Regions from separate parts of the Enterobacter sp. PL_is511 genome, predicted to be linked through region 1. Evidence: predicted binding sites of a transcription regulator. Region 1 holds the regulator's gene; each other region holds the start of a gene.
What was found. The regulator PurR, encoded in region 1, represses purine synthesis genes. The targets are predictions, from matches to a motif close to CANGCAAACGTTTGCNTG.

Region 1 (4,051 bases):
GCAGCGCGGCGGCGCGGCCTGTCGCCTGCGGGAACGGACGCAACGCTTGGGCTACAACAATCGGGTAAATCGCCCCGTTCGCCACGGCCATCACGCAGAAGGGGATCAAAATTTCAGCCAGGCCCGCGCCCGGAATAAACCCGACGGCCCAGGTGCCGATGACGCTCAGCGCATACAGCACCAGCAGCCATGGCAGCATTTGCTGACCTTCCCATTTTTGCAGCGCCGCGCGACAGCCGTACCCGCCCACCAGGAAGGCGATAGTCTGCGGAACATAGCTCAAACCGATGGCCGCCGGGCTGTAGCTCATATCGTGCAGAATGAACGGCGAGCCGGTAAGCCACGCGAAGAAGCTGGCCGAACAGGCGGCGTAAATCAGGACATTGCCGCGATACGCTTTGGCGCTCAGCAGGGAGGTGAAGGTAATCGGCTTCGCATCCGCATGCGCCTCTTTTTTATGCGCGGGCTTAAGGGCAAACGCCGGCAGCATCAGTACCAGCGTGATGGCAAACAGCGTGGCAAAAATGGCCTGCCAGTCAAAGTGCGCGAGGATCCAGCTGCCCAGCAGCGGAGCCAGGGCAGGGGAAAGACCCACCAGCGGCATAATGGTGGCGAAAATACGGTTTGTGCGGTTAGCCGGATAGTAGTCGGTCACCAGCGCCTGCCAGGTCACCGCCGCAGCACAGACGCCCACGGCCTGAATAAAGCGCAGCACCAGCAGCCAGGTGGCATCGCGCACCCACAGCATCCCCAGGCAGCCCACGGCAAAAATGGCCAGACCCAGCAGCAGTACCGGTTTACGACCAAAGCGATCCGAGAGCGGTCCCCACAGCAGCTGCGCGAAAGCGAAACCGGCAAGGAACAGGCTCAGGCTGGCGCTGATGGCCGCCGCAGGGGTTTGCAGGTCTTCCTGCATCGCGGCAAACGCGGGCAGGTACATGTCGGTGGCCAAAAAGCCCAGCACGCTTAAGCCGCCGAGCCAGACTAAAAATCCTTTCCTGGGTTGCATTCTCTTATTCTCCTGAGGAGGCAGGTGTACGTTGGCGGAGAGTGTAGGGAGTGCAAAGCGGCTTGTGAAACGCTAATATTTGGCGGGTGCATTCAAATTTTTTGCAGGCAGAAAATGTGGTCAGATTATTCTCTTGAAGTGGTCGATGCTGTTGCACGTAACGGCAGCTTTAGCGGTGCAGCGCAGGAGCTGCACCGCGTCCCTTCGGCCATCAGCTACACGGTGCGTCAGCTGGAGGAGTGGCTGGCGGTTCCGCTGTTTGAGCGGCGCCATCGTGATGTGGAATTAACGCCCGCAGGGGCGTGGTTTTTGAAGGAAGGGCGTTCTGTTATCAAAAAAATGCAGATCACCCGCGAACAGTGTCAGCAGATCGCTAACGGCTGGCGGGGGCATCTTTCCATCGCGGTGGATAACATCGTTAAGCCGGAACGTACCCGGCAGATGATCGTCGATTTCTATCGTCATTTTTCAGATGTCGAGCTGCGGGTCTCGCAGGAGGTGTTCAACGGCGTCTGGGATGCGCTGGCGGACGGCAGGGCAGAGATGGCAATCGGGGCCACGCAGGCGATCCCGGTCGGGGGACGTTACGCCTTTCGCGATATGGGCATGCTGAGCTGGAAGTGCGTGGTGGCAAGCGATCATCCGCTGGCGGTGATGGAGGGGCCGCTCAGCGATGATACGCTGCGCAACTGGCCGTCGCTGGTGCTGGAGGATACCTCCCGTTCATTGCCGAAGCGTATCACCTGGCTTCTGGACAACCAGCGGCGGGTGGTGGCCCCTGACTGGGAATCGTCGGCGACGTGCCTCAGCGCCGGACTGTGCGTCGCGATGGTGCCCGTTCATTTCGCGCGTCCGCGCATCGATACCGGAGAGTGGGTTGAGCTGACGCTGGAGAATCCGTTCCCGGATGCGGCCTGCTGCCTGACCTGGCAGCAAAGTGATGTCTCGCCTGCGATGGCCTGGCTGCTGGATTATCTGGGAGACAGCGAAACGCTAAACCGGGAATGGTTACGGGAGCCAGCATAGCTGGCCCCGTAAAGCGATTAACGACGGTAGTCGCGGAACGGACCGTCCGCAACGGAACGGCGTTCGATAAGACGCGGGTGAACTTCAATGGACTGCGACTCTTCACGTTTGTTGACGATCCTGTCCATCAGCATATTGAAGGCCGTTTCGCCCAGCGAATCTTTCGGCTGGTGAATGGTGGTCAACGCTGGCGTGAAGAAACGCGCGTTACGCACGTTGTCATACCCGATCACGGAAATATCCTGCGGTACGCGCAGACCCAGCTCGTCGGCAGCGCAGAGCGCGCCCATAGCCATGATGTCACCCCCGCAGAAAACGGCGGTCGGACGGTGTGGCTGGGAGACGATCTGCTGCATTGCGCGGTAGCCCGACTCCGGCTCAAAGTCGCCCTGCACAATCCAGTTTTCCGGCACGTTGATCAGCGCTTCTTCCATCGCTTTCATAAAACCGGCCAGACGGCCCGCGCCGGTGTTGCGCTCCAGCGGACCGGGGATCACGCCAATCTCGCGGTGACCGCGTTCGATCAGATAACGACCGGCCATATAGCCGCCTTCAAAGGCATTATCGATAACGGAATCAGTGAAATCCGCGCGCGCTTCGCCCCAGTCCATGACCACCATGGGAATATGGCGATACTCTTCGAGCATCGACAGCACGGATTCCGGGTACTCGGAACACATTACCAGCAGGCCATCAACGCGCTTTTGCGCCATCATCGACAGGTAGGCACGCTGTTTTTCTATGCTGTTCCATGCGTTGCCCAGAATCAGGGTATAGCCTTTCTGGAAGCAGTTCTTCTCTACCGCTTCAATGATCTCGGCAAAATAGGCCGCTTCACTGCTAGTGGCCAGCAATCCAATGGATTTGGTGTGATTAACCTTGAGGCTGCGCGCAACCGCACTTGGCGAATAGTGCAGCTCTTTGATCGCTGCCCAGACGGCGTTGCGCGTCTCTTCCGCCACGAAGCGGGTTTTGTTAATTACATGTGATACGGTTGTAGTGGAAACGTTTGCGCGTTTTGCTACGTCTTTAATTGTTGCCATTAAATGTCACTCCAGACCATATCCTAAACTCCTGAAAAACTTGAAGGTAAACGTTTGCCTTCTCTCACCCTTATCACGCAATCTTGAATTGCGGCACGCCGGGAAAACGACACGGGACGTCAGGAGGGGGTCAATGGCCGGTACGCTAATAAATTTAGCGTGGAATTTTGTCCTATCTTGATGAAAAGGGGAAGAGGTAAAGTGTTTATCAGCCTAAATCCAGGAAGATTTTTGACGTAAATTATGCAAAAATGAGCAGGCTCACTTTTCGTGGGGGGATTAAAAGGAGAAAAATTGATGAGTTCCGATCTGAAGTTTTCGCTGTTCACCACCGTTATTGTGCTGGCTCTGATTGTCGCGGCCGGTCTGACGGCTGCGCTGCACTGATTTACGCGGAGGGAGAGCCTTCTCCCTCCCGATCGACCCGATTGTTACTTCTCTGGCAAAAATCTTTTGCCATTTTGTTAACTTCTCATTTTTTGTGATTGATGTCATGCTTTCCGCTTCTTTGTTCTGTGTCACCACATGACACGGCATCCGGAGTTGACGCATGAAAATCAATTTTCCCCTGCTGGCCCTGGCGATTGGCGCTTTTGGGATTGGCACCACTGAATTCTCCCCGATGGGGTTACTGCCCGTCATCGCCCGCGGCGTGGACGTCTCGATCCCTGCGGCAGGGATGTTAATCAGCGCCTATGCTATCGGCGTGATGGTGGGGGCGCCGCTGATGACGCTTCTCCTTTCGCACCGCGCGCGCCGCAATGCGCTGATTTTCCTGATGGCGATTTTCACCCTGGGTAACGTGCTTTCGGCCATTTCGCCGGACTACACCACGCTGATGCTGTCTCGTATTCTGACCAGCCTTAACCACGGCGCGTTCTTCGGGCTGGGATCGGTCGTGGCTGCCAGCGTGGTGCCAAAACATAAGCAGGCCAGCGCCGTAGCAACCATGTTTATGGGGCTAACGATTGCC
Region 2 (4,051 bases), on a different contig from region 1:
TTGAGCTGCATGACGTCGGATTGCGTCTGTTCCGCCTGCTTCAGGACGCGCCGGGCGTTACGCTGCACTGTCCGGCGCGCGTGGCCAGCGTGAGCCGTAGTGAGGCGTCGGTCAGCGTGACGCTGGAAAACGGCACCGTCCTTGAAGGCCAGCTTCTGGTCGCCGCGGACGGTTCGCGCTCGTCGCTCGGCGCCCAGTGTGGCGTGGAGTGGCGGCAGCAGCCTTACGGCCAGGTGGCGGTTATTGCGAACGTCGCTACCGCAGCTGACCACGACGGCAGGGCGTTTGAGCGCTTTACGCAGCATGGCCCGCTGGCGATGCTGCCGATGTCGGACGGGCGCTGTTCCCTGGTGTGGTGTCATTCGCAGGATAAGGCTGAAGAGGTGAAGGCCTGGTCAGACGAACGTTTTTGTACCGAGCTGCAAAAAGCCTTTGGCTGGCGGCTGGGGCGTATCACCCATGCCGGCCAGCGGGCGGTCTACCCGCTTTCGTTGACTACGGCGTCTCAGTCCATCTCCCATCGTCTGGCGCTTGTCGGTAATGCCGCGCAGACGCTGCACCCCATCGCGGGGCAAGGGTTCAACCTTGGTTTACGCGACGTCATGAGCCTGGCGGAAACCCTTTCGCAGGCGTGGGGTCAGCAAAAAGACTGCGGGGCGTATTCGGTGCTTAGCCATTACCAGAAGCGCCGCCAGGCGGATAAAGAGGCCACCATCGGTGTGACCGATGGTCTGGTCCATCTTTTTGCCAATCGCTGGGCACCGCTGGTTGCGGGCCGCAACCTCGGGCTGATGGCGATGGAACTATTCATTCCGGCACGTGACGTGCTGGCGCAGCGGACCCTGGGTTGGGTCGCGCGTTAAGGAGTTATCACCGTGCAAAATGTTGATGTTGCCATCGTTGGCGGCGGTATGGTCGGGCTGGCATTGGCCTGTGGTTTACAGGGCAGCGGCCTGCGCGTGGCGGTGCTGGAGCAAAAGCAGCCTCAGCCCGTTGCCCCGGATGCCCCGCCGGAACTCCGCGTCTCGGCGATCAATGCCGCCAGCGAGAAATTGCTGACGCACCTTGGCGTCTGGTCAGATATTGTGGCGCAGCGCGCCAGCTGCTATCACGGCATGGAAGTGTGGGATAAAGACAGCTTTGGTCATATTGCTTTTGATGATGAAAGCATGGGCTATAGCCATCTGGGCCACATCGTTGAAAACGCGGTGATCCACCACGCGCTGTGGCAGAAAGCACAGCAGTGCAGCGACGTGACCCTGATTGCGCCTGCGCAGATCCAGCAGGTGGCGTGGGGCGAAAACGAGGCGTTTATCACCCTGCAGAGCGGCGACATGCTGACCGCGCGTCTGGTGGTCGGTGCTGACGGTGCCAACTCCTGGCTGCGTAATAAAGCCGATATCCCGCTGACCTTCTGGGACTATCGTCATCACGCGCTGGTGGCAACGATCCGCACCGAAGAGCCGCACGGCGGCGTGGCGCGCCAGATTTTCCACAACGACGGCATACTGGCGTTCCTGCCGCTTGCCGATCCGCACCTGTGCTCGATTGTCTGGTCCCTGGTGCCGGAGAAAGCCCAGCAGATGCAGGAGGCAACGCCGGACGCCTTTAACCAGGCGCTGTGCGTGGCCTTTGATAACCGCCTTGGCCTGTGCACGCTTGAAAGCGAGCGTCAGGTGTTCCCGTTAACCGGCCGCTACGCGCGTCAGTTTGCCGCGCACCGTCTGGCGCTGGTGGGGGATGCGGCGCATACCATTCATCCGCTGGCCGGGCAGGGCGTTAACCTTGGCTTTATGGACGCGGCGGAGCTGGTCGAGGAGCTGCGTCGCCTGCATCGCGAAGGGAAGGACATCGGGCAGCATCTCTATCTGCGCCGCTACGAGCGCAGCCGCAAGCACAGTGCGGCGATGATGCTGGCGGGCATGCAGGGCTTCCGCGAGCTGTTTGCTGGGGCGAATCCGGCGAAAAAACTGCTGCGCGACATCGGACTCAAGCTTGCTGACACCCTTCCGGGCGTTAAACCCCAACTCCTCCGTCAGGCGATGGGTCTTAACGACCTGCCGGACTGGCTACGTTAATTTAGACCCCTGTCACACTTTCTTTTCCCGGCCTCTGCGCCGGGGAAATTCCCTCGTTTGAAATATTCTAATTTCACGTCATTTTTCGCATTAGATAATCTAATGTCGCGTTTTTCTCGTTACGGAAATTCGGCCCGATTTTCCGCACGAAATATCACCATGTGCTAAATCCTGTTAGATCATTGTTAATTTTGTGCGGGGTTAATCGCATTTTTCCAGTGAATAACTCTGTAGGCTTTTTAGCGTTTTTTGGTCATAAGCTAATGTGATGACCCATTTTGCCTTATGGTTAACCGCCGGTTTCGGTGGTAAGTTCAGGTAAAAGAGAACGTTTGCGTCGGTGCCCGAACGCGGTGCCGATACCGGGTTTCACGGTGAATTTTTCAACGAGGACAAGATGGCTCAACAGACTCCTTTGTACGAACAACACGTGTTATGCGGCGCCCGCATGGTGGACTTCCATGGCTGGATGATGCCGCTGCACTACGGCTCGCAGATTGATGAGCACCACGCGGTGCGCACCGATGCCGGTATGTTCGACGTGTCCCACATGACGATTGTCGATCTGCACGGTAGCCGCACCCGGGAGTTTTTGCGTTATCTGCTGGCAAACGACGTCGCCAAACTGAAGACGCCGGGTAAAGCGCTCTATACCGGCATGCTGAATGCCTCGGGCGGCGTGATTGATGACCTTATCGTCTATTACTTCACTGAAGATTTCTTCCGCCTCGTTGTAAACTCCGCCACCCGCGAAAAAGACCTCTCCTGGATCACCCAACACGCCGAACCTTATGCCATCGACATCACCGTCCGTGACGATCTGTCGCTGATCGCCGTGCAGGGGCCGAACGCGCAGGCGAAAGCCGCCTCTCTGTTTAACGACGAGCAGCGCAACGCCACCGCTGGCATGAAGCCGTTCTTCGGCGTGCAGGCGGGCGATCTGTTTATCGCCACCACCGGCTACACCGGTGAAGCGGGCTACGAAATTGCGATGCCAAACGAGAAGGCCGCTGATTTCTGGCGTGCGCTGGTGGAAGCGGGCGTGAAGCCTGCGGGTCTGGGCGCGCGCGATACGCTGCGTCTGGAAGCGGGGATGAACCTCTACGGTCAGGAGATGGATGAAGGTGTTTCTCCGCTCGCCGCCAACATGGGCTGGACCATCGCATGGGAACCGGCTGACCGTGACTTTATTGGTCGTGAAGCGCTGGAGATGCAGCGCGAGAAGGGCACCGAACAGCTGGTGGGCCTGGTGATGACCGAGAAGGGCGTGCTGCGCGGCGAACTGCCGGTGCGCTTTACCGATGCTGACGGCAATCCTCGTGAAGGCGTGATCACCAGCGGAACCTTCTCACCGACGCTGGGCTACAGTATTGCACTGGCACGCGTGCCGGCGGGAATTGGCGAAACGGCGGTGGTGCAAATCCGCAACCGTGAAATGCCGGTCAACGTAACCAAACCGATTTTTGTTCGCGCCGGTAAGCCGGTCGCCTAATCATTTTTATCAGGAGAACTTCAATGAGCAATGTGCCAGCAGAACTGAAATACAGCAAAGAACACGAGTGGCTGCGCAAAGAGGCGGACGGCACTTACACCGTAGGGATCACCGAGCACGCGCAAGAGCTGCTGGGCGACATGGTGTTTGTTGACCTGCCTGACGTGGGCACGACCGTTAGCGCGGGCGACGACTGCGCCGTGGCGGAGTCCGTAAAAGCGGCCTCTGACATCTACGCCCCTGTGAGCGGCGAAATCGTTGCCGTCAACGACGCGCTGAGCGATTCGCCAGAGCTGGTGAACAGCGAGCCTTATGAAGGCGGCTGGATCTTCAAGATCAAAGCCAGCGACGAATCCCAGGTTGCCGCTCTGCTGGATGCGACCGCGTACGAAGCACTGTTAGAAGACGAGTAAGTCATTAACCCTCTCCCCTTTGGGGAGAGGGAGAAAACACATTCACTGCACGTTTCAGGAACCATCGC
Region 3 (4,051 bases), on a different contig from region 1:
CCCGACGTGGAGCGCAGAAGAGCACGCGCTCTACTGGGCCGATATTCTGGAAGGGGAGATCCACCGCTACCATCTGCCGACGGCGGAACACACCGTACTTTCTTTCCACGAGGAGGTGGGCTGTTTCGCGCTGCGCGAGCGCGGCGGGTTTATCGTCGCCATGCGCAATGGCATCTGGCTTGCCGATAAGCATGGCCTTCTGCAGCGCAAGGTGTGCGATAACCCCTCTAATCCGCAGCTGGCGCGTTTTAACGATGGGGGCACCGACCATCAGGGCCGGTTCTATGCGGGCACGTTCTGGGGACCGGGAGATTACAACGGCGCCCTGCTGATGCGCACCGACAACGACCTGACGCCGAAGGTGATCCAGTGCGATATTCACGGTCACAATGGCTTAGCGTTTAGCCCGGATAAGCAGTGGATGTTTACCTCAGACACGCCAAACGGTGTGATCTACCGTACCCCGCTTGATGAGCAGGGAGAACCCGGCAGGCGCGAGGTGTTTCGTCAGTTTAAAGAGGGTGAAGGGATTCCGGACGGCGCGGCGATGGACGTGGAAGGCTGCTACTGGAGCGCGCTGTTTGACGGCTGGCGGATTGCGCGTTTTTCACCGCAAGGGGAGCAACTGGAAGAATACCGCATGCCGGTACGTTGCCCGACGATGGTCTGCTTTGGCGGCGATGACATGAAAACGCTGTTTATTACCACCACGCGGGAAAATATGGATGCAGAAGAGGTGGCGAAGTATCCGCTCTCCGGCGCCATCTTCACCCTGCCGGTTAACGTGGCAGGGATGAAGAAAAGCCGCTTTATCGAACGTTAGCTCGGATCGACCGGGACGACGTTTTCGCTCGGGTAGCAGCCCAGCACCTTCATGGAACGTGTGATCTCGCCCAGCTCGCGCAGGGCTTTCTGCATGGAAGCAGACTCGAGGTTGGCCTGGATATCGAGGTAGAACATCTCTTCCCACGGGTTACCGTGGATCGGACGTGATTCCAGCTTCGTCATGATCAGGTTGTGATTACGCAGCACCAGCAGGGCTTCAACCAGCGCACCGGCCTGCTGGCCGGTGGCCATCAGCAGCGTGGTTTTAGCCGGTACCTGGTCAGACACATTGATTGCCTTGCGGGCCAGCACCACGAAGCGGGTAATGTTTTGTGTCTGGTTTGCCAGGTTGCGTTCCAGCACCTGTAAACCATACAGCGCGCCGCCCGCTTCGCTGCCGAGCGCCGCGACGGTGGGGGAGTTCGCCTGCGCCACTTTTTCCATCGCCGCCGAGGTGCTCTCGGTGTACTCAATTTTCCAGTTCGGATAGCGGTTCAGGAACTGGCTGCACTGCTGGAACGGCTGCGGGTGGCTGTAGACCGTTTCGATCGTGTTCAGGTCCGTTGAGCCGGAGACCAGCACGCAGTGATCGATAGGGATCGTCAGCTCGCCGACTAGCGACAGGCTGGTGTGCTGCAGCAAGTCGTAGACGTCGTTGATGGCACCGGAGCTGGTGTTCTCAATCGGCACCACGGCGTAATCCGCCTGACCGGTTTCGACCTGGTTAAAAATGTCGGCAAACTTCGCGCAGCCGCTTTCAATAAATTCTTCGAAATGGCGTGCGGCATACTGACGTGCGGCCAGGTGAGAATAAGAGCCCTTGGGCCCGAGGAAGGCGATACGCGCAGAATGCGGATTGGTTTTATTGAGATGCTGCTGGAGTAGCGCTTGCTGGGTGAGAACGGAATCTTCGATGATGAGCTGGAACAACCGGGTAATGTAGTGGGCATCGAGGTGATGCGCTTTGCCGAGCTGAATGAGACGTTCCAGCAGATCCCGCTCGCGGTCGATATCACGGACCGGACGATGGGAGTCCAGCTTGGCTTTGCCCACTTCAACGGCAAGGGCGCGGCGTTCGGCCAGCAGCGCCAGCAGTTTCTCATCCAGCGCGCTGATTTTTACGCGCAGATCCAGTAACGGGTTTTCCGGTGTCATAGTGTTGCCTGTCTCATTTTATCGTTATCAATAAAAAAGGCCCCCCGGTGTGGGAGGCCTTGTTGTTCGTCTTCGCATTCTTTATCACACGACGAAACGCCTCCCGTTCAGGGGAAGGTAAAAAAGAATGCGAAGAAGAACGGCGTAAGTTTCATAAAGTCATCCTGTGAGTGATACCGTTAAAGTACCCGTACTGTTTTCACCCTGTCAATAAAAAACAAAAAACGCGCCCGAAGGCGCGTTGGCGGTACACTCAATTTAAAGGATTACTCTTCTTCAACTTCTTCCGCGAAGCTGGCGTCTTTCACCGATGTTGCGGCGCGACGGGCTTCACCTTTGTGTTGCACTTTATTGAGCTGCCGTTCCAGCTTGTTGATCAAATCGTTAATAGCGGTGTACATATCCTCGTGTTTTGCGCTGGCGACCAGATGGCCGTTTGGAGTATTGATAGTTGCGTCAGCGATGAAACCCTGCGGCTCCTTGGACAGGATGATATGTGGATTAATCAAATGTGTTTGCCATTTATCCAGTTTGGCGAGACGGTCTGCGACGTGCTGGCGAATTGCCGGAGTAATTTCCATTTGTTTACTGGTAATGTTCATTGTCATAAATTTTACCTCTTGTCTTTCCGTCTTGGTGATTCCAGCATACCCGACCTAATGTCAAAATGTGTGATTTAGATCACGTTATTTTGTCGGTTTTTGTCAGGGAATCTTTTTTGTGAGGCAGGGCAGGAAGAGGTGAGATTTACCTTGTAGAAGGCATAAATTGGGGCCATAGTTGACAGGATGTGTTGAGGCTAGCGCGCTTCAGCGACGCTCAGAAACGAATAAAAAAACGGCAGCCCGAAGGCTGCCGTTTTGCATTGAGGCAAAATCAGGTGTTGCTGCTGTTCGCGGCGATGATTTTCGCCACTTTTTCAGCCTGAGCGGTCATCTGCATCTGACGGTAAGCATTTTCCATCAGCTTCAGGCCGTCACGCGTTGCCTGAGTATCCGGGTAATCACGCAGCATACCTTCTACGCGGTTAACCACGGCAACCCATGCGCCACGGCGGGTATAGTATTCCGCCACGGAGTATTCATATTTCGCCAGACGATCTTTCAGGAACACCAGACGCTTGGTGGCGTCGGTCACGTACTGACTGTTCGGATAGCCGCGCACCAGTTTGGAGAAGTCATTGAAGGCATCACGCGCATGCTGCGGGTCACGGTCGGAACGATCCACGCCGAAGAAGCCCTGCAGCGCACTGTCGTCCAGCGCCATGTTGGTAAGACCGCGCATGTACATCACGTAGTCGATGTTAGGATGAGTCGGGTTCAGACGCATGAAACGATCGATGGTTGCCTGAGCCAGCGGCAGATCGGCATTTTTATAGTATGCGTAGATGAGATCTAACTGTACCTGCTGCGAATACGGACCAAATGGATAGCGATTATCCAACGCTTCCAGTTGCGTTATCGCCTGTTTCCAGTTACCGTCCTGCAACTTTTGTTGTGCAGTCGCATAGATTTCATTCGGCGGATTGTCAGGGACCTGTTCATTTGAACCGGAGCAGCCCACCAAAGCCAGGCTCAACGTGGCCGCTGCCACCAGATATTTCATGCGCGTCATGACGTTTTGACTTTCCTCAAATGTTTGTCCGGGAGAAACTCTGTTCCTGCTCCCGATTAAGACCAGCTACAATAGCACACTATATTAAACGGCAAAGCCGTAAAACCCAACGTTAAACGAAGAAGCAGTTTATGGCACAACGAGTAGAACTCACCGCAACAGTCTCCGAAAATCAGCTCGGTCAACGCTTAGATCAGGCTTTGGCCGAATTGTTCCCTGATTATTCGCGTTCACGCATAAAAGAATGGATCCTTGACCAGCGCGTGCTGGTAAACGGCAAGATCTGGGACAAACCAAAAGAGAAAGTGTTAGGTGGGGAAGCTGTCGCCATCAATGCTGAAATCGAAGAGGAAATCCGCTTCGAGCCGCAGGATATCCCACTGGACATCGTCTATGAAGATGATGACATTCTGGTGATCAACAAGCCGCGCGACCTGGTTGTTCATCCGGGCGCGGG

Region 2: a site for PurR is predicted at 2,400-2,417, ahead of gcvT (glycine cleavage system aminomethyltransferase GcvT). Genes of this name have one in related genera too.
Region 3: a site for PurR is predicted at 2,686-2,703, ahead of raiA (ribosome-associated translation inhibitor RaiA). Genes of this name have one in related genera too.

What each region holds. Positions count from the first base shown of each region.
Region 1 is NZ_JBVPGP010000024.1:1,151,679-1,155,729, forward strand. Features, by position in the region: gene punC (purine nucleoside transporter PunC) at 1-1,009, opposite strand, end outside; gene punR (DNA-binding transcriptional activator PunR) at 1,124-2,035, shown strand; gene purR (HTH-type transcriptional repressor PurR) at 2,053-3,078, opposite strand; gene cydH (cytochrome bd-I oxidase subunit CydH) at 3,376-3,465, shown strand; gene AC0TN7_RS21095 (MFS transporter) at 3,629-4,051, shown strand, end outside.
Region 2 is NZ_JBVPGP010000023.1:364,056-368,106, forward strand. Features, by position in the region: gene ubiH (2-octaprenyl-6-methoxyphenyl hydroxylase) at 1-863, shown strand, start outside; gene ubiI (FAD-dependent 2-octaprenylphenol hydroxylase) at 876-2,078, shown strand; gene gcvT (glycine cleavage system aminomethyltransferase GcvT) at 2,476-3,570, shown strand; gene gcvH (glycine cleavage system protein GcvH) at 3,594-3,983, shown strand.
Region 3 is NZ_JBVPGP010000023.1:639,477-643,527, forward strand. Features, by position in the region: gene AC0TN7_RS15365 (SMP-30/gluconolactonase/LRE family protein) at 1-823, shown strand, start outside; gene pheA (bifunctional chorismate mutase/prephenate dehydratase) at 820-1,980, opposite strand; Phe leader region at 2,011-2,136, opposite strand; gene pheL (pheA operon leader peptide PheL) at 2,088-2,135, opposite strand; gene raiA (ribosome-associated translation inhibitor RaiA) at 2,247-2,588, opposite strand; gene bamD (outer membrane protein assembly factor BamD) at 2,857-3,594, opposite strand; gene rluD (23S rRNA pseudouridine(1911/1915/1917) synthase RluD) at 3,726-4,051, shown strand, end outside.